Regions from separate parts of the Paenibacillus sp. FSL H3-0329 genome, predicted to be linked through region 3. Evidence: riboswitches for the same ligand, from Rfam matches in the RefSeq annotation. Region 3 holds a riboswitch; each other region holds the start of a gene.
What was found. A riboswitch is a leader RNA that binds a small molecule or an ion and turns the genes downstream of it on or off. The one in region 3 is predicted to bind cyclic di-AMP.

Region 1 (5,772 bases), 2.0 Mb from region 3:
TCTTTCAATGTTGAAACGGTTCAAGTTCGGCTTGGATTGATACGCAATATAAAGTCCGTATACCCCATGGTACAGCAGAGGAAGCCATATACCGAACAATTCCAGGAAGAAGACGAGCGGTAAGCTGTTCAGCCATAACACGCTGTCAGTGAAACCGGAAGCGCCACCCTCTACAGCCGCAAAATTCGTCATCATGTGCTCAATGAAGAAGGCTCCAAGTGGGATAACGCCTAGCAAGGAATGAATCTTTCTGGAATAAAATCCTTTCATACAAAGTAACCCCTTTCCGATTAAAACAGCGTTTTCATTAATGGGTATTCACCGCCGGAACTACATTTGACACAGGATAACGTTGACAATCCAATGACATAATTCCTTAATTTACCGTTATCCTAGAGTTTACCGGACTTAGTTTTATTTTTCACAAAATGTGAATATCTTGTGTCACTTTTCATGTTACTCTTTTTTCGCTTATAAGGGAATTGCAATCTAATTATTAAACGTTATACAATAAACGCATAAGAATAGATTTTATATGATAATAATTCTCATTTAGCGAAACAACATTTTCCGACATAACCTGATTTTCCTTATGTAATAAGAACAGTTACCCTTAAGGCTATGAATTTCATCACTACTGATCATACATCGCACTAGGAGAGGAACCTCAATATATGTTTGACGATTTAGATGTTTTTGCAGCAGTTGTGGAACATTCCAGCTTAAACCGGGCCTCACGCCAGCTCAATCTATCCCAGCCCGCCTTGTCTCGCAAAATTTCTAAACTCGAGGAACGTCTGGGGGTCGCACTGTTTAATCGTTATGGCAAACGACTGGAGTTAACCGAGGTTGGGCGTCTCACTTATTCCTATGCGCTTGAACAACGGCAGCAGCGTTCCAAGTTTCTGGAAGCCCTTTCTAAATTCAAAGAGGGGGAGCCAAGGCTTGTCACCTTGGGGGCTAGTCTTACCTCACTGCAGACCACGCTTCCGCCGCTGGTTAACGCTTATATGGACAAATATCCGACCGCAGAGCTGAAGCTGATTACAGGCCGAACGCATGAGATCGTATCCTCAGTTAGTGAGGGGAAATCAGATGTAGGTCTGATCGCTTCCTCTATTCAAGAACCTGGGTTACGCTGCATTTCTCTGTTTGAGGATCAATTGCGACTGGTCGTCTCAGAGCAGCATCCTTTAAATTTATCTTCCAAGCTAACCATGGATAATCTATCCCGGCTGCCTATGATTCTCTTCTCAAAGGGGACCTGGTACCGGCGCCTGACGGACGATCTATTCCAGCGCTGCGGGATTGATCCCGATGTGCGCATGGAGATTGACTCCTTCGAAGCCATCGTGCGGCTGCTTCCGACTGTCAAAGCGGCTGCGTTGCTGCCAAAGTCTTATCTGCGTCCAGAGCTGCTGAACGGCGGCGGACTGGTGTCCTTACATATCAAGGAGCTGGAGCAGACTCAACGGACCACCTGCCTGATTTACCGTGACGATGGAAGCATGAGCACGGCGGCTCGCAGTCTGGTGCAAGTAACCGAAGAGATGTTTCTGACAGAACGTGAGCAGTAAAGCCGGACCAAATGAATCAAGGGGCGCACCTATTGATCTCCAAATGAGGCAATAAGTGAAGCACTTATCGAAAGATTAGGGGATTTATCCCTAAAATTCAGAGATTTTTGTTCAGAAGACTTATAATTAGGGAAAACTTCCCTAATTTTTGGCCGATTCAGTAGCTAATAAGGAATCCCTCTAATTATTAGGGAGAAATTCCCTAATTTCGTTTATTTAGAGCGAATAGCGGCTGTTTTCAGGGAAGTTTTCTCTAATTAGTTCACACCCACTCTGTACATCGTACAAACAAAGAACGCATCTCGCCCATAGTCCACTGTCACAGATACCACAAATCATCTACTACAGCCGTACGAATATCACACCTAGTAACTCGCCCACCACACACCCCAATAGCACAGATCACTACGCGTGATCTATAGTCATATGGCATAGTAAAATCCATTACTTTTCCTACTCTTTACTCCATAAAAAAGAAGCTGCCCCCAAGTAGAATTCACTACTTTTGAGTCAGCTTCTTTTACTATGATTCTTGGTTCACAACTTCACTCTCAAAACGGTCAATACTTTCATTAGGACCAATGAGTACCATAACATCGCCTTCACTTAAATAATCATGGGCAGTTGGAGCGACGATTATTCCGCTTTCCCTATTTAGGGCAACAATGCTGCAGCCATATTTAGCTCTTGTATTTAAATCGGACAAGCTTCTGCCGTTCATGCAGGATGGCACGGTCAGCTCGACAATTTTATAATCCTTGGACAGTTCAATATAATCCAGCAAATTGGGCGTCACCAGCTGGTGTGCCACACGAATCCCCATATCCCGCTCCGGAAAAATAACCCGATCAACCCCCAGCCGCGACAGTGCGCGGCCATGAAGGATGGAGATTGCCTTAGCCACCACTTGCTTGACTCCAATCTCCTTTAACAAAATGGCCGCCAGAATGCTTCTCTCCATATTGTCACCAATCGCAACAATCCCACAATCAAAGTTCCGTACACCAAGCGAGCGCATAATTCCCTCATCTGTAGCATCTGCTACTACCGTATGCGTCAGCTGATCGCTCATTTCCTCCACGCGTTCTTCATGGTGGTCAATGCCGAGCACCTCGTAGCCCATTTCCATCAGCTCAAGCGCCAGGCTTGAACCGAAGCGACCTAAGCCGATTACTACAAATTGCTGTGCTTTCATTTCTAATTAACTCCTATCCAATAATTATTTTACCTTCAGGATACTTATACAGTGGTTTACCCTGTTTGGGACCGAGTGCATACGCCAAGGTTAGTGGACCTAGCCGACCTGCAAACATCGTCAGACAGAGTAGAATCTTACCGATCGCTGACAGTTCCGGAGTTAGCCCCATAGTCAGTCCTACCGTAGCAAAGGCGGAGGTCGTCTCAAACAAGATTGCCAAGAAATTACTGTCTTCAGTTGTGGAGAGTATCATCGACACAGAGGCGATTAACAACAAAGCCAGCAGTGTGATCGTTAATGCCTTGTAGATGCGCTCTTGAGCCAGCCGATAACGGAACAACACAACATCTTCCCGTCCACGCAGCATAGCAATAACAGCACCAATCATCATCGTAAAGGTTGTTGTCTTGATCCCGCCGCCCGTTGAGCCTGGAGAAGCACCAATAAACATAAGAATCACTATAAAAAATTGTGTAGCCTGCCGAAGTCCAGCAATATCAACTGTGTTCGCGCCAGCCGTACGGGGAGACACGGATTGAAAGAAGGCTGATAATATTTTACCGCCAAAATTCAGTGAACCTAGGGTACGAGTGTTAGTAAACTCGAATATAAAAATAACCAGAGCTCCGATCAGAATCAGCCCTGTGCTGGTGGACAGGACAACTTTACTATGTAGAGACAGCCTGCGGGTTACCCGAAACTCCACCAGATCTGACATTACAATAAAACCAATCCCGCCGGAGACAATCAGAAACATCACAATAATATTCACAAGCGGATCATATACATAATCAGTTAAACTGCGAAAATCCCCAAAAATATCGAACCCCGCATTATTAAACATAGACACCGCATGAAATATGCCAAAATAAATCGCTTTTCCCAGTGGCATATCAAAAGCCCAGCGAATAGACAGCAGCAAAGCGGCACAGCCTTCTATGACAAGAGAATATATAAGGACTCTCCGGATCAGTCGCACAATTCCTTCCATAGAGCCTTGATTCATGGCTTCCTGTAGGATTAGCCTGTCCCGCAAAGAAATTTTACGCTTTAACACCAGTGAAAATAGAGTGGCCATGGTCATAAAACCTAAGCCGCCGATCTGGATCAGGATCATAATTACGGTTTTCCCAAAAATCGTGAACGAAGTTCCGGTATCCAGCACAACAAGTCCTGTTACACAGGTTGCCGAAGTTGAAGTAAATAATGCATCAATAAATTCCACGGAATTCCCGCTTGTGCTTGAAATGGGCAACATAAGCAGCAAGGCCCCTATCAGAATAATCGATGCAAAACCAAGCACCAGTATCTGCGGCGGCGAGAGCTTCAGAAACTTAAATTCAGAAATCCTGCGAAACTGTGAAGCCACTATGCTCACCTTCTTATCAAAAATTCCAACAAAAAAAGCACTGGAAAACCAATGCTGACTTGGTTCCTGCAGTAAATTAGCCTACGAGGTTAGCTGACGGATTCGGACTGTGCAGGCTGCCCTATTCGTTCCTAGAACGAAATTCACCCCTGATGAAAGTGCCATTTATCTTGTACACTCCACTTTTCATCACTTCTTATGGTTCCCCCGTTTTCACCAGAAATTCGGCTACTATACAATTGCATACAAATTATATACGTTATTTAGTGAATTCACAAAGACACAATTAATGCTCATTCACATGAAAAAATGCGGTTTAAAGAGACTGCATCAAATGGAGTACCTTTTCTCATCACTTTTCCGTGTTTTCCCTGCAATTACACCGATTCTCACCATTCGTACACAAATGAACACGATAAAATTCATGGTATAAATTCACATGACTATTCTATACTATCTCTATTACCCATAAAAAGAACATATAATGTTTTTTGTAACCAGCCAGGCACTAATACTATAATGGAACATAACATTGTCAGTACATAACAAGGAGGCGTTACATGAATCCCGTCGGCCAGCCCCTACAGCAACGTGCCCTCTCCAAGAGGCTCATCATCTCGGGCATTATCGGTCTTATTCTATTTATTATGTTTCAGATTTCCCCTTCGCTGCTAAGCAGCTCTACAGGGGAAGATACCACCGTTATTAGCAAGGCAGAAGCCCGTGACCAAGCCGTATTATTCGCAGAACAAAAGCTCAATTACACCGAAGCACCAAACGATCAATGGAATGTACTTTACGAGACGGACTCTTCCTTTTATGGTTATATGTCTCGCGAGAAGCTTGTGGAGGACTACACCAAGAAAAAATTGGATCAAAAATATCCTTTTGATGTCTTTCGTGCAACGCTTACTCCGTCAGCGGATCAAGAGCCGCAAATCATCGTTGACCTCAATATGTATACCGGCGAGATTGTCGCTTTCTCAAAGGCTGCAAAAGTTGCCTCCGAAGAGGGGTCTGGCATTGCTTCCGTTGGTGCAAAAGAGGACAAGGGAGCTGACCTCACTCTAGCGCAGAAGGAGAATCTTGCTCGTCCTTGGCTTCAGGAATGGGAAGTAAATCCTGCCAAGCTACAAATTGAATCGAATACAGGAAGCCATGGGCTAGTGTATACGGATAGTACTGTTCAGGTCGGCGAATCCTTATTGCACTATTATTTTGATTTCAGTGGAGAGCAGGTCTCCAGCTTTAATGCCGGATTCACTGCACCAGCTTGGCATACCTCCTACGTACAAGGACAGACCTCTTTAGCGGAAAAGCTAACATTATTCGGTTACGGTATACCCACACTGATTTTAGGAATTCTGGCACTCGTCTACAGTATTCTTAGAAGAGAGCATACTTCCTTTAAACGTGGAGTATTCCTAAGCTCAGCCTATTTTGTAATCATGATGATCAGCACCTATAATATGCTGCCTGAATCTACGGGCGAAGGGCTAGAAGCACAGATTACCTCTGTCATTATGTTTATCATTTATGCTTTGTACAGCCTGCTGATGTCCTCCTTGCTCTACTTCTCTTTAGTGGGCGGCAATGGCTTATGGCGAAAAGAGGAAGGCATGAACCCT
Region 2 (5,772 bases), 3.3 Mb from region 3:
TGTCTGGACGATGGCATCTACGAATAGTTTGCCTAAACCATGGCCGCATAGATCGGGGCGCATCCCAACTCCTAAACGGACGACTCCTTCCATCGGGAACAACTGTGCGAATCCGCACAAAACCTTATTTTCATTTAATATGGAGATATATTGTTCCTCCCGGAGCTGCGGATCACCAAACTCGATGCCAAGAGCCTGCATCTGCTCCCACGGCATCCAGCCATAAATATTATATGGGGGCGTATAGCTCCACTTACAAATAGCTTCTCCGTGAATTGCCTCCATAGGAACAACATGAAAAGTTACCGAGGGGTTTATCATAAGGTCAACGATCTCCTTTCACGAGGACATTGCTATATTACTAATTATATACAAAATGGGGGAGGTTCGACTCAGAAACTTTATATGAGGGGAATGTTTTACAAATTATGAGAGGGGTAAATAAGTAATAAGACAAAAAAACAAGCTCTCCTCCAAGAGTACCTTGGAAAAGAGCCTATGTACGTTATTTATTGCACATCATCATTGTCTTCCGATTCAGCAGCAACCGATTGGTAAGCGTCTGTGCTCATAATGCGCTTGGCACCAACGTAGCGTTTCACGTAGTAGCTATCACTCAGAGAGCTAATCGTAACACCGCGTGAGGTAGAAGCGTGTGCGAACTTACCTTCACCGACATAAATGCCGACATGGGAGACACCTTTGCCACTTGTATTGAAGAATACAAGGTCTCCGGCTCTTATATCATCACGGGAGATTGCTGTGCCCATTTGATATTGGGAACCTGATTGGTGTGGAAGGTTAATGCCAATCTTATCAAACACATACATTGTAAATCCGGAGCAATCAAATCCGTTAGTGGATATACCGCCGGATACGTATTTAGTACCGATGGCCTTGTCAATCACTTTATCCATTTTGGAATCTGCGAAAGCGCTTCCTGCTCCGATGGTGAGGATGATGGAAAAGCTTAGTACTGCTGCTGCTAACTTCTTCTTCAAAAGTGTATACCCCTTCCAAATGCCTACGAGGTTAGCTTAAGGGTTCGGTTGAAGGTCCCCTATGACCCCTCTATATAATGGAGGTCAATTCACCCAAAGTTGGTTCCCCCGTTTTCCTAATAGTTAGGAAACTCGGCTCATACTGTTGATTAGGATTAGCTTGTAATCAATACATGACAAAACCTTTGTAAATAACAACTTAATGATTACAAAAATGTTACTAAAATCTCACTGCGCTAATTGTAACAAACAGAAAGCCGCTTGGCAATCGTTTTTAACATATTAATGCAGAAAAATTGGCATTTTTACGGTAGAAAGGCATATGTAAGCGTTAATAATGACCTAATTTTTAATATAATTGCAATTTTTATCAAATAAACGTGTTTCAATTGGGCTCTAATAGTGTAAAAATATATTATGGAATAAAGAAAAACCCGAATTTGATTACGGGCATAATCAGATTCAGGTTCATATAGTTGTAATTGTGAGGTTATAGTTGTGAGGAAGGTTTCAATCGAAGGCTACAGCTTGATAAGCTGAAGTACTCATTACTCTTTTAGCGCCAACATAACGATTGGCCCAGTAGGCCTGACTGAGTGAAGTGATGGTCACTCCACGCGAAGAGGACGATTGTGCGAATTTTCCGTTTCCAACATAAATGCCGACATGGGATACTCCATTGCCAAGTGTGTTAAAGAACACTAGATCACCAGAACGCAGATTGCTTTTGGATACAGCAGTTCCAACGCTATATTGAGCTTTTGATGTACGAGGTAAAGTAAGACCCACATTCTTGAATACATACTTTGTAAATCCAGAGCAATCAAATCCGGCAGTGCTTGTACCTCCGGTTTTATAGGCAACTCCAATAGTCTTTGAGATTACAGAGTCCATTTTAGAGTCGGCAAAGGCGCTTCCTCCACCAATAGATAATGCCATTACAAGTCCTAGCGCCGCAGCGACGCATTTTTTTCTTAAATTATGTCTTTTCAAAAGATGCACTCCTTCCAAGGCCTGCGAGGTTAGCTTAAGGGTTCGGTAGAAGATTCCCTATGATCCCTGTAAAGCGAGATCAATTCACCCAAAATATGGTTCCCCCACTTCCCGGTGCAAAGGAATTAGGCGTGTTAAGCACCAGAGAATGACGTTTCGACAGTTACACTTACGATAAATACATTTAGTTATGTAGGAATCGTTTCAATTGATTACAAAATTGTTACTAATAGCACAGGACTTATTGTAACAGAGCTTTTACGATTTTGCAAATACTCTTAAGTTATCCGTAATGAGAAAAAGTCCCAGCTCCTGAATTGAACTGTGACCGTATTTGTGGAAAGTTGAAAAAAGAAGACCTTTAAGAAGCAATTAATAGGTGACTCCTGAATTCATCGGGAGTCATCTTTTTTAATGTCCATTGATATCGCTCGGAGTTATAGTAGGCGATATAGTCATCAACCTTTGTTCGTAATTCCAAGAGAGTCATACATGTCTTGTACTCCAAATCATCCTTCAGATGGCCAAAAAAGCTCTCCATGGCGGCGTTATCCCAGCAGTTCCCTTTCCGTGACATGGACTGTGTAAACCCAGCTTCGCGTACGAGAAGGCGGAATCTAGGGTGAGTATAGTGCATTCCTTGATCCGAATGCAAAAGGGCTTCTGGATGAATATTGCCATCCAGTCGTTCAAGTAGTTTCTCCAGTGTTCGTTCTACAATTGGCATAGCCAATGAAGAAGAGAGGTAGTGAGCTAAAATTTGTCTCGTAGCCCCGTCTTTCACCACGGATAAATAAGCACATTGTCCATTACCATAATGCATATAGGTAATATCCGTCAGCAGCACTTTCTCAGGCTCTCCTTGGTCAAACTGGCGCTTGAGTAGGTTGGGACATGTTTGGTGCTCTTGTGTGGCTTTTGCCATCTTGCGATAGGGATTTGCTTGCCGGATCGTAGCAACAAGCTTATATTTTCGCATTAATCTTCGAATCTTTTTATGATTCATGATGATACCATTCTCCCGTTCCAGCCACATCTTCACGACCAATGCTCCAGCTTTACCATTCAAAGCGTCATAGTGTTTCTTGATAAGGAAAGCGTCTCGTTCGTCTGCCTTCTCTCGCAACTGTCTTGCTTCCTCAGCGACTTGCCAACGGTAATATCCGCTTAAGCTCACACAAGCTAGCTTACACAAATAACGCGTCATTCGCTGCAGACCGTGCTTACGTATCGTTTGGTTAATAATTTCGTAGCGCTCGGAGGGGGTCAACGTTTCCTCTGCATCTTCTGCTTTTCGAGCGCCTCCAGCTTTTTTAAGAAGTCGTTCTCCATCTCCAGAAGCTTGATTCGTGCTTCTGCACGTTTTAACTTTTCCTCGGTAGAAAGTTCCCCTGTCGGTCGTCTGCCCGGGGATCCTTTTCCTCGTTGTTCCTCTAGTAGTCCAGCCTCTCCCAGAGCATTATATGTATTACGCCAACGGGTTAGGCAATGCTTAGGCTTCTTGCGACCGATAATATCTAGGTTAAATCCTGCGCTAAGGAAGATCTCCATTGGGGCTTGGCCTTCCTTATAGGCCTTAACCGCAGCCAACTTAAACGTTGGTGAATAGGTAATACTCTTTTCCGTCACGTTCTCTACATTTGGATTGTTCTCTAGTTGTTTGATCTCATTTTCGTTGAATATCCTTGAGCTTCCTCTTGTTTTGTTATTCATGAAGGCTTCCTCCGTTATTTCGATATTTCGATTAAAACACAAAATGACCCGTAAGAGGGTCACTTTTTTCAAAGTTTCCATCTTACGGGTCACAGTTCAAATACAGGAATTGGGACCTTTTTATTATGTCAAATAAGGTTGATTTATTGTGGAAATGCTTTGCTACGCCATAGATGATATTGTGCAGAGATTCCCCACATTTTTAAGAGCGTAGAAGGTAGTGGTGAGATTTGCCGTATTATAAGTGCCGGTAGGCCGGGACAGAACAGACCCGTCAGTCCGCACACTAGCAGTAAGAGCAGGCCTCCCGCACCAAGTACAATGGAAACACCTATAGCAGGAATCAGTGACCGCAAGCAGATGAACAGGGAGGAGAACATTCCTGTACCGCCGGTGTAACCAAACTGCATATATAGAAGAAACAGGCGCACGATAAAAATATATATAAGCCATGCCAATACGTATGGTACTAAATGAAGTAACAAAGCGTAGTTAAACAAAGAGGATAAGAACAGCCCGTACATTTTTGGAGCAAGCCAGTACAGCGGCAGCAGGGTCAGCACCCATTCGATTAGGCTAAAGACTAAGACAGGTAGTCCATAGATCTTCATGCCAGGGAAAAAGAACAGTCCACGCTCGCCCTTTCGCTCCTGGTGGAGCTCATGCAGCAATCCTGCCCTTATGAAAGGGGAAAGCAGAAGTCGCAAGACAACAAGCGCCAGAAGCATCCATAACCAAGTGCGTATCGCAGGGTCCGTATTCAAGCTGAACTGTCCCTCGATATAATACAACAGTCTGCCCATACCGCTGCCTCCGGCGTCTTTATCCGGATAGCGCAGTAGAATTGGAATAATAGCAGATCGGATGAAACCATACATAAAGTAGCCCCAGAGCAGTCGGTAGATGAAGAGCAGAATTAAAATATAAAATTGCTCCTTCATGCTTTGCCAGCCGCGGGTTATCGATGTTCTCACAATCATTCACCTCACCAGACAAGAGTTCCGAGCACGGTTTCAATTAGTTTAGTTACACTTAATGTCCAGCGAGAGAGCGTCTTGGGCTCTATTTCCGCCAGCCTAAAGTTGTTTAGATGTTTGCTCTCCAATAAGATGGAATGTTCAGGGTCAATCTCAGCAGAGAGAAGAGGCTTATCGCTTAACAATTGCAACGTAGTCTCTGCTCCTTCACCGTTCCAGACCCGCTGCACCGAAGAGCTGTCGGCGAATGTGAATTTCACGGGAACATCAACGTAATGGCTCCCTTTGTTTGAAATCTTCACTAATGATTCGTAGCTTGGAGCATCGCCGCTGTTATTTTTTTTAAAAGTAATCGTATCTACTGAGAAGTCAGGCGCTCCATCACCATAAATGTAATCATCGAAATAGGTCTGCCATGATTTTTTGGTTACCTTCTCAACGACTTTCTGAAAATCTGACGTAGCAGGATGCTCGAAACGGAACTTACGAGCGTAGGAGGACATGATGTTGTTCATTGCTTTGGTACCTACCTGGCGTTCGATATCTTTAAGTACAAGCTTGCCGCGGATATAAACATTTCGGCTATAGGAATCCGCCCCTGCATATTTCCACGTTTCCAGATTTAACGGCTCAGGTATAGTTACCAGGCTGGCCTGTAAAGGCAAATTAGACTTGATACCGTATTCTTGCTCCATAAGTCTGTCTTCGGCATAGGAAGTGAAGCTTTCATCCAGCCAGGCCTCCTCGAATTCATTACTGGCTACCATACCGTAGAAGTATTGATGGCCGATTTCATGAATGACGGTTCTTTCAAGTGAGGTATCTGGAGAAGAATCCGCGGCCCCAAAGGCTGTAATAAGGGTAGGGTATTCCATTCCTCCAGCACCGTTGCCCTCCTTAGGTGGGACGACAATAGACAGCGTAGAGTAGGGATAAGGACCATACCATTTGCTGAAGTAGGTCAGGGCAGCCTTGGCAGCCTGAAGGTAACGCTCTTTTAAATCTTTGTGTAGTGGGTCGAGATACACCTTAATTCGTACTCCAGGCACCTCCGGCGTAGAGAAGGCTTCCTCAGCTACTGTAAAATC
Region 3 (5,772 bases):
GGATGAGAGCGACGAATGGGCCACTGAGGATTTCTTGATAAGCCTTGCTGAAAAAGAGAAATTAGCGATCGATTACGATCTGTTGCGTAAAGACATCCAAGAGAAAACTTATGCAGATGAGCTGAAGAAAGACATTCAGTTGGCAACTGACGCAGGCGTGACAACTACGCCTTCGCTCTACATTAATGGGGTGAAAACGGCTGAACCTTTCGATATTGAAGCGATTACATCTGAAATTAACACCGCCGCAAAAGCAGTGGAGGCAAAGTGACAAAATTCCTATCTTTTTGCAAGCGTAACTGCCTCTATCTGGCCTGGTTTGTCTCTTTGGTTGCTGTAGCTGGTAGCTTGTATTTAAGTGAAGTCTTGAAATATGAACCTTGTAAGCTTTGCTGGTTTCAGCGGATTTTTATGTATCCGCAGTTATTTTTGTTGGGAATTGCCACTTTCCGTGGAGATAAGCGCATCATTCCTTATGTGCTTCCATTAAGTTTGATTGGTGGCAGTATCTCAATCTATCATTATGCGGAACAGAAGATTCCAGCGTTAAGTAAAGTTCTACCTTGTACAATTGGTGTTCCTTGTAATAAAGATTACTTGAACTACTTCGGATTTATTACGATTCCTTTGTTAGCTTTAATCGCTTTTGCTCTAATTAGTCTCCTTCTTTGGTATGGACGTAAGGAAGAAGAAATGATTGAAGTAGATGCAGAGGAGAGCTTAGGATTTTAGTTTTCGCTTTGGAAGTTACAAAAAAGCTGAAAAGGTATTAAAATCACGGGCTAGAGGGATAATTGAAGATAATGAAAGAGAGCATCCAATAAGACGCTATATTTGAGCTTATTGGATGTTTTTTCATTCTTTTTTCATTTTTTTCAACGCTTTACTGTAGGCACTTTGTAGACTAATATTAGACCTTGTGAGAAGTTGAATATGCGCTGAATTTTCTTAGGAAAAACGGGGGAACCAAACTTGGCATTCATGCCAATGGGGTGAATCGGAACCGGGTCGAACAGACCTGTACCGTAGGGCTATAACCACAGCCCGAATCCGCCAGCTAACCTCGTAAGCAAGGTGGGAAAATGACCATGCATAAGCATGCGGATCATTTCCGTATGCTTATTTTTGTGTCTGCATTTATGAAATCCACCGATGAAAACAGCGCACGGAAATTCCGTTTCAGCTCCCAAAGAAAGGAACTGTATCCACCATGGTAAGCAAGGTAAAACGACTATTGATCGGACGTCCGATGAAGTCGAATGAACTCGATCATGAAAAGTTATCCAAGGTTAAAGCACTGGCTGTCCTGTCTTCTGATGCGCTCTCGTCTGTAGCCTACGGAACGGAACAAATACTGATTGTACTGGTGGCTGCCGGGTTTACTGCCATCTGGTATTCCCTGCCAATTGCATTAGCCGTATTGGGCCTGCTGGCCATCCTGATTTTATCCTATCGGCAGACGATTTTTGCTTATCCGCAAGGAGGCGGAGCTTATATCGTAGCCAAGAGCAATCTTGGTATTCCGACAGGGCTGCTCGCTGGGGGTTCATTATTGGTGGATTACATTCTTACCGTAGCGGTTAGTGCCTCGGCAGGGACGGATGCGATCACATCGGCTTTTCCAAGTCTTCATAATCATACTGTTCTCATCGCTGTATCTGTTATCGTTCTATTAACAATCATTAATCTTCGCGGAGTGACTGAATCGGCTTCGTTCATCGCAATTCCAGTGTATTTGTTTGTGGTTTCGATTGTTGTTCTGATTATCTCCGGTATCGTTAAATATGCAATGGGTGGCGCGCATGCGAATGTTCCTGAAATAGGCAGCGCCGTATCTAATGTAAGTTTGTTTCTACTATTAAAAGCGTTTAGCTCTGGTTGTTCAGCCCTAACGGGGGTTGAGGCCGTATCTAATGCGATCCCAAACTTTAAAGCACCGGCTGAGAAGAATGCAGCCAAGACGCTAATGATCATGGGACTTATCCTTGGCTTTATGTTTACCGGAATCACTGTGCTGGCGTATTGGTATGGTATTGTGCCAGATGAAAAGGCTACGGTTGTCTCTCAGATCGCTGAATCGACCTTTGGCCGTGGCGGATTGTACTTTTTCATTCAAGGGATTACAGCAGTGATTTTGTTCTTGGCAGCTAATACAGCATATTCAGCGTTTCCGCTGCTTGCCTTTATGTTTGCAAAAGATAAATATCTGCCACACGCATTTATGGTCCGTGGTGACCGCCTGGGCTTCTCAAACGGCATTATTTTTCTAGGAGTTATGTCTATCATACTTGTGGCTGCATTCCATGGGAATACGGAAGGTTTGATTCCACTTTATGCGGTAGGCGTGTTCATTCCTTTTACCTTATCCCAACTGGGGATGATGGTGCATTGGATCAAAACAAGACCTGCTGGATGGGTGAAAAGATTTGTTGTAAATACCATCGGTATGCTGACTACATTGACGATTACGCTTATATTTATTATTACTAAATTCTCAAGCGTATGGATGGCATTCATTTTCTTACCTGCTGTAATGTTCGTGTTCCACCGTATTCATAAGCACTATTTGAACACTGCGGATCAACTGCGTATATGTCCGGCTACTGATAAACCTATAATTAAAGGAAGTACTGTAGTTGTTCCTGTTGCAGGGGTTACACGTGCTGTATTACATTCCATCAGCTATGCGAAGTCTCTAACAGATAATGTTGTTGCTGTGTATGTAGGCTTTGATGAAGAAGACATTCATAAGATGGAGCAACGGTGGGAGGAATGGAATCCAGGCGTACGCCTGATTGTACTTCGCTCCAGATATCGTAGTATCATTCGTCCGTTAGTGAAGTTTATCGATACGGTTGAGTGGAAGACAGCTGCGACGGATCACATCACGATTCTGATTCCACAGTTTATTACCAAACATTGGTGGCAAGCCGTGCTTCATAATCAGACCAGCTTTTTAATCCGCTCGTATCTAATGAATCAAAAGGACGTTGTAGTAGCGACTGTCCCTTATCATTTAAATAAATAAGTAGAAGATTAAAGATGAGGTTATATCCGGAACGTTCGGAATATAACCTCTTTTGTATTTTATATGAAGGAAATTGTTGCAAATCCACAGAATTTGAAATTTATATGTTGACACAGAGAATGAGAATCAATATCATTTAAAAGTGAAGCAGAGGTAAAGGTCACCTTTGAATATCAAAGCAGTTACATATAGGAGGGTTTTTAATGTTTTGGCTTAACAGAAAAAGATCAGGAAGCATGAAAGTGACAATGAGCGGACTAATAGTGATGACGCTATTACTTTCCGCTTGTGGTAATAATAATGCTGAAAGTTCATCAAATGCAGGAACAGCGCCTACAACAGCTCCTACAGCAGAATCTACAGAGGCACCTGCTGCTCCTAAGACATTAACAGATGCAATGGGCCATGAAGTAACGATTCCGGCTAATCCACAGCGCGTCCTGGGTTCATATTTGGAAGACTCATTGGTAACTCTGGGTGTGACTCCAGTAGCTCAATGGTCAGTTACAAATGGCGTTCAGGATTATCTGGCCACTGAATTGAAGGATGTTCCTACAATTAGTTACGATCTTCCGTTAGAGGCTGTAACCAGCTTTGCTCCGGATCTTATTATCATCCCATCGGAGTCTTCTGTTCAGAACGGGATTTACGATCAGTTGAATAAGATTGCACCCACTTATGTAATTGGGGATGAACTAAATCAAGATTGGCGCAAATCTTTGCTCAAGATTGGTGAGATTTTGAACAAAACCTCTGAAGCAGAAAAAGCCATTAAAGATTATGATGTTAAAGCAGCGGCTGCGAAAGAACAGCTTGCAGGAGCTATTGGACAAGAGTCCGCGGCTATTCTATGGTTGGTGCAAAAAAACTTCTATATTGTAGACGAAACCCGCAGCAGTGGTGCTGTATTATATACAGACCTTGGCGTAAAGCTTCCTAACTTAGTAACAGAGATCCCAGTAGGAACAAGAGCAACTTGGAATCCAATCTCGCTAGAGAAGCTTTCTGAGCTGACTGCAGATCATATTTTCCTTGTAAATAGTGATAAGACTGAGGGTTCGGAGATCTTAGATAGTGCAATTTGGAAGGGCATCCCAGCTGTGAAAGCTGGAAATGTGCATGAAATGAGCTCAACAAGCAGCTGGCTTTACAGTGGTGCGAACGCTGGCAGCAAAATCATTGACGATGTGCTAAAAAGTCTTGTGAAATAAAAGTCGTAATTCACCATGAATGAGACTGATCATTTCGGTGGGGAAGGGCGTGCAGATCAAGTATCTCGTGATACAAAGATCTGCACCATTTTTTTATAAACCAATCCCATAGTACGGAAAAATCGTTCCTGCAATTGTACAACATAAATATTTTTGCGATAATGAGAATGATTGTTGTTATCATATAAACCATTGTAACTATTGAATAAGGAGACAACCCATGGTTTCACCCTCAGATTTCGCAAATCGTATTAACAATGAACCCAAAAAAGCTCTACATACCCGACCGGCAGCTGCCATTGGTATTCTTATTTTTGGACTTGCTGCCATTGCCTTCGGATTGGCACTTTCGGTCTCAGTGGGTGCGGCAGATATCAAGTTAGCTACGGTATGGGAAGCAATATTTCATTTCAATCCAGATTTACAAAAACATCAGGTGATTAGAGAACTGCGATTTCCACGTGCTATTGCTGGCGCCTTAGTCGGTGCTTGCTTCGCAGTAGCAGGGGCTATCATGCAGGGGATGACAAGAAACCCGCTTGCGGATTCAGGGCTGTTAGGCTTGAATGCAGGAGCAGGAGTAGCGCTGGCAATAGTATTTGCTTTTGCACCCTCACTCTCATTCACTTCACTAATGTTGTATTGCTTTATCGGTGCCGCTGTGGCCTCTTTTATCGTATTCGGAATCGGTTCGCTTTCTTTTAATGGCCTGACCCCCTTGCGATTGACACTAGCAGGTTCGGCAGTTAGTGCTTTATTGGTTGCTATTAGTCAGGGAGTAGCTATTCTTTTCAACTTATCTCAGGATATAGCCTTCTGGTTAGCCGGTGGGATGGGGGGAGCTAGCTGGACTCAGATCAAGATTATATTCCCTTGGGTGGCCGTAGCCTTAATTGCAGCGATGATGTTATCACGATCCGTTACATTGCTCAGCTTAGGAAGAGAAGTTGCGGTTGGTCTGGGGCAGCGGACAAGGTTAGTTCAGTTGGCATGTATGATTGTTGTGGTTATCTTAGCTGGAAGTGCGGTTTCAACGGTTGGCCCGATTGCTTTTATAGGACTAATTATTCCACATGTTACACGTTATTTCGTTGGAGTGGACTACCGCTGGATTATACCTTGCTCGGCTGTTCTGGGGAGCTTATTGATTATCTTTGCAGATATTGCCGCAAGAATGATAAATGCACCGTATGAGACACCGCTAGGAGCCTTAATTGCCATCATCGGCGTACCTTTCTTTATTTATTTAGCGAGTAAGCGGAAGGGGGAGCTGTAATGCCCAAAATAACCCTTACTCCAGATGAAAAAGAACGCCGTACACGCGCCCTAACGGTGTTATCGCTCCTTGCTATACTGATCGTCGTGGTGTTTATAGTCAGTATGAATACAGGGTTTATGCGTCTATCCCCACTGGAGGTATTACATACACTGCTGGGTGATGGAACACATCAGCAAAAGCTTATTTTATTTGATTTCAGATTACCCCGCATCGTAATTTCATTGTTAGTTGGAGCGGGCTTTGCAGTATCAGGC

Region 1: linked by a shared signal. The riboswitch ahead of NSQ66_RS25165 (TrkH family potassium uptake protein) and the one ahead of NSQ66_RS16270 (APC family permease) in region 3 are both predicted to bind cyclic di-AMP.
Region 2: linked by a shared signal. The riboswitch ahead of NSQ66_RS00545 (C40 family peptidase) and the one ahead of NSQ66_RS16270 (APC family permease) in region 3 are both predicted to bind cyclic di-AMP.

The regions. Positions count from the first base shown of each region.
Region 1 is NZ_CP150150.1:5,696,439-5,702,210, forward strand. It holds gene NSQ66_RS25150 (succinate dehydrogenase cytochrome b558 subunit) at 1-270, opposite strand, end outside; gene NSQ66_RS25155 (LysR family transcriptional regulator) at 675-1,577, shown strand; gene NSQ66_RS25160 (TrkA family potassium uptake protein) at 2,101-2,772, opposite strand; gene NSQ66_RS25165 (TrkH family potassium uptake protein) at 2,786-4,144, opposite strand; cyclic di-AMP (ydaO/yuaA leader) riboswitch at 4,209-4,384, opposite strand; gene NSQ66_RS25170 (CPBP family intramembrane glutamic endopeptidase) at 4,705-5,772, shown strand, end outside.
Region 2 is NZ_CP150150.1:112,811-118,582, forward strand. It holds gene NSQ66_RS00535 (GNAT family N-acetyltransferase) at 1-321, opposite strand, end outside; gene NSQ66_RS00540 (C40 family peptidase) at 510-962, opposite strand; cyclic di-AMP (ydaO/yuaA leader) riboswitch at 1,007-1,149, opposite strand; gene NSQ66_RS00545 (C40 family peptidase) at 1,512-1,940, opposite strand; cyclic di-AMP (ydaO/yuaA leader) riboswitch at 1,998-2,136, opposite strand; one part of gene NSQ66_RS00550 (IS3 family transposase) at 2,356-3,320, opposite strand; one part of gene NSQ66_RS00550 (IS3 family transposase) at 3,320-3,707, opposite strand; gene NSQ66_RS00555 (hypothetical protein) at 3,851-4,681, opposite strand; gene NSQ66_RS00560 (M1 family metallopeptidase) at 4,693-5,772, opposite strand, start outside.
Region 3 is NZ_CP150150.1:3,705,417-3,711,188, reverse strand. It holds gene NSQ66_RS16280 (DsbA family protein) at 1-271, shown strand, start outside; gene NSQ66_RS16275 (disulfide oxidoreductase) at 268-732, shown strand; cyclic di-AMP (ydaO/yuaA leader) riboswitch at 927-1,086, shown strand; gene NSQ66_RS16270 (APC family permease) at 1,211-3,028, shown strand; gene NSQ66_RS16265 (iron-hydroxamate ABC transporter substrate-binding protein) at 3,232-4,239, shown strand; gene NSQ66_RS16260 (iron ABC transporter permease) at 4,460-5,515, shown strand; gene NSQ66_RS16255 (iron ABC transporter permease) at 5,515-5,772, shown strand, end outside.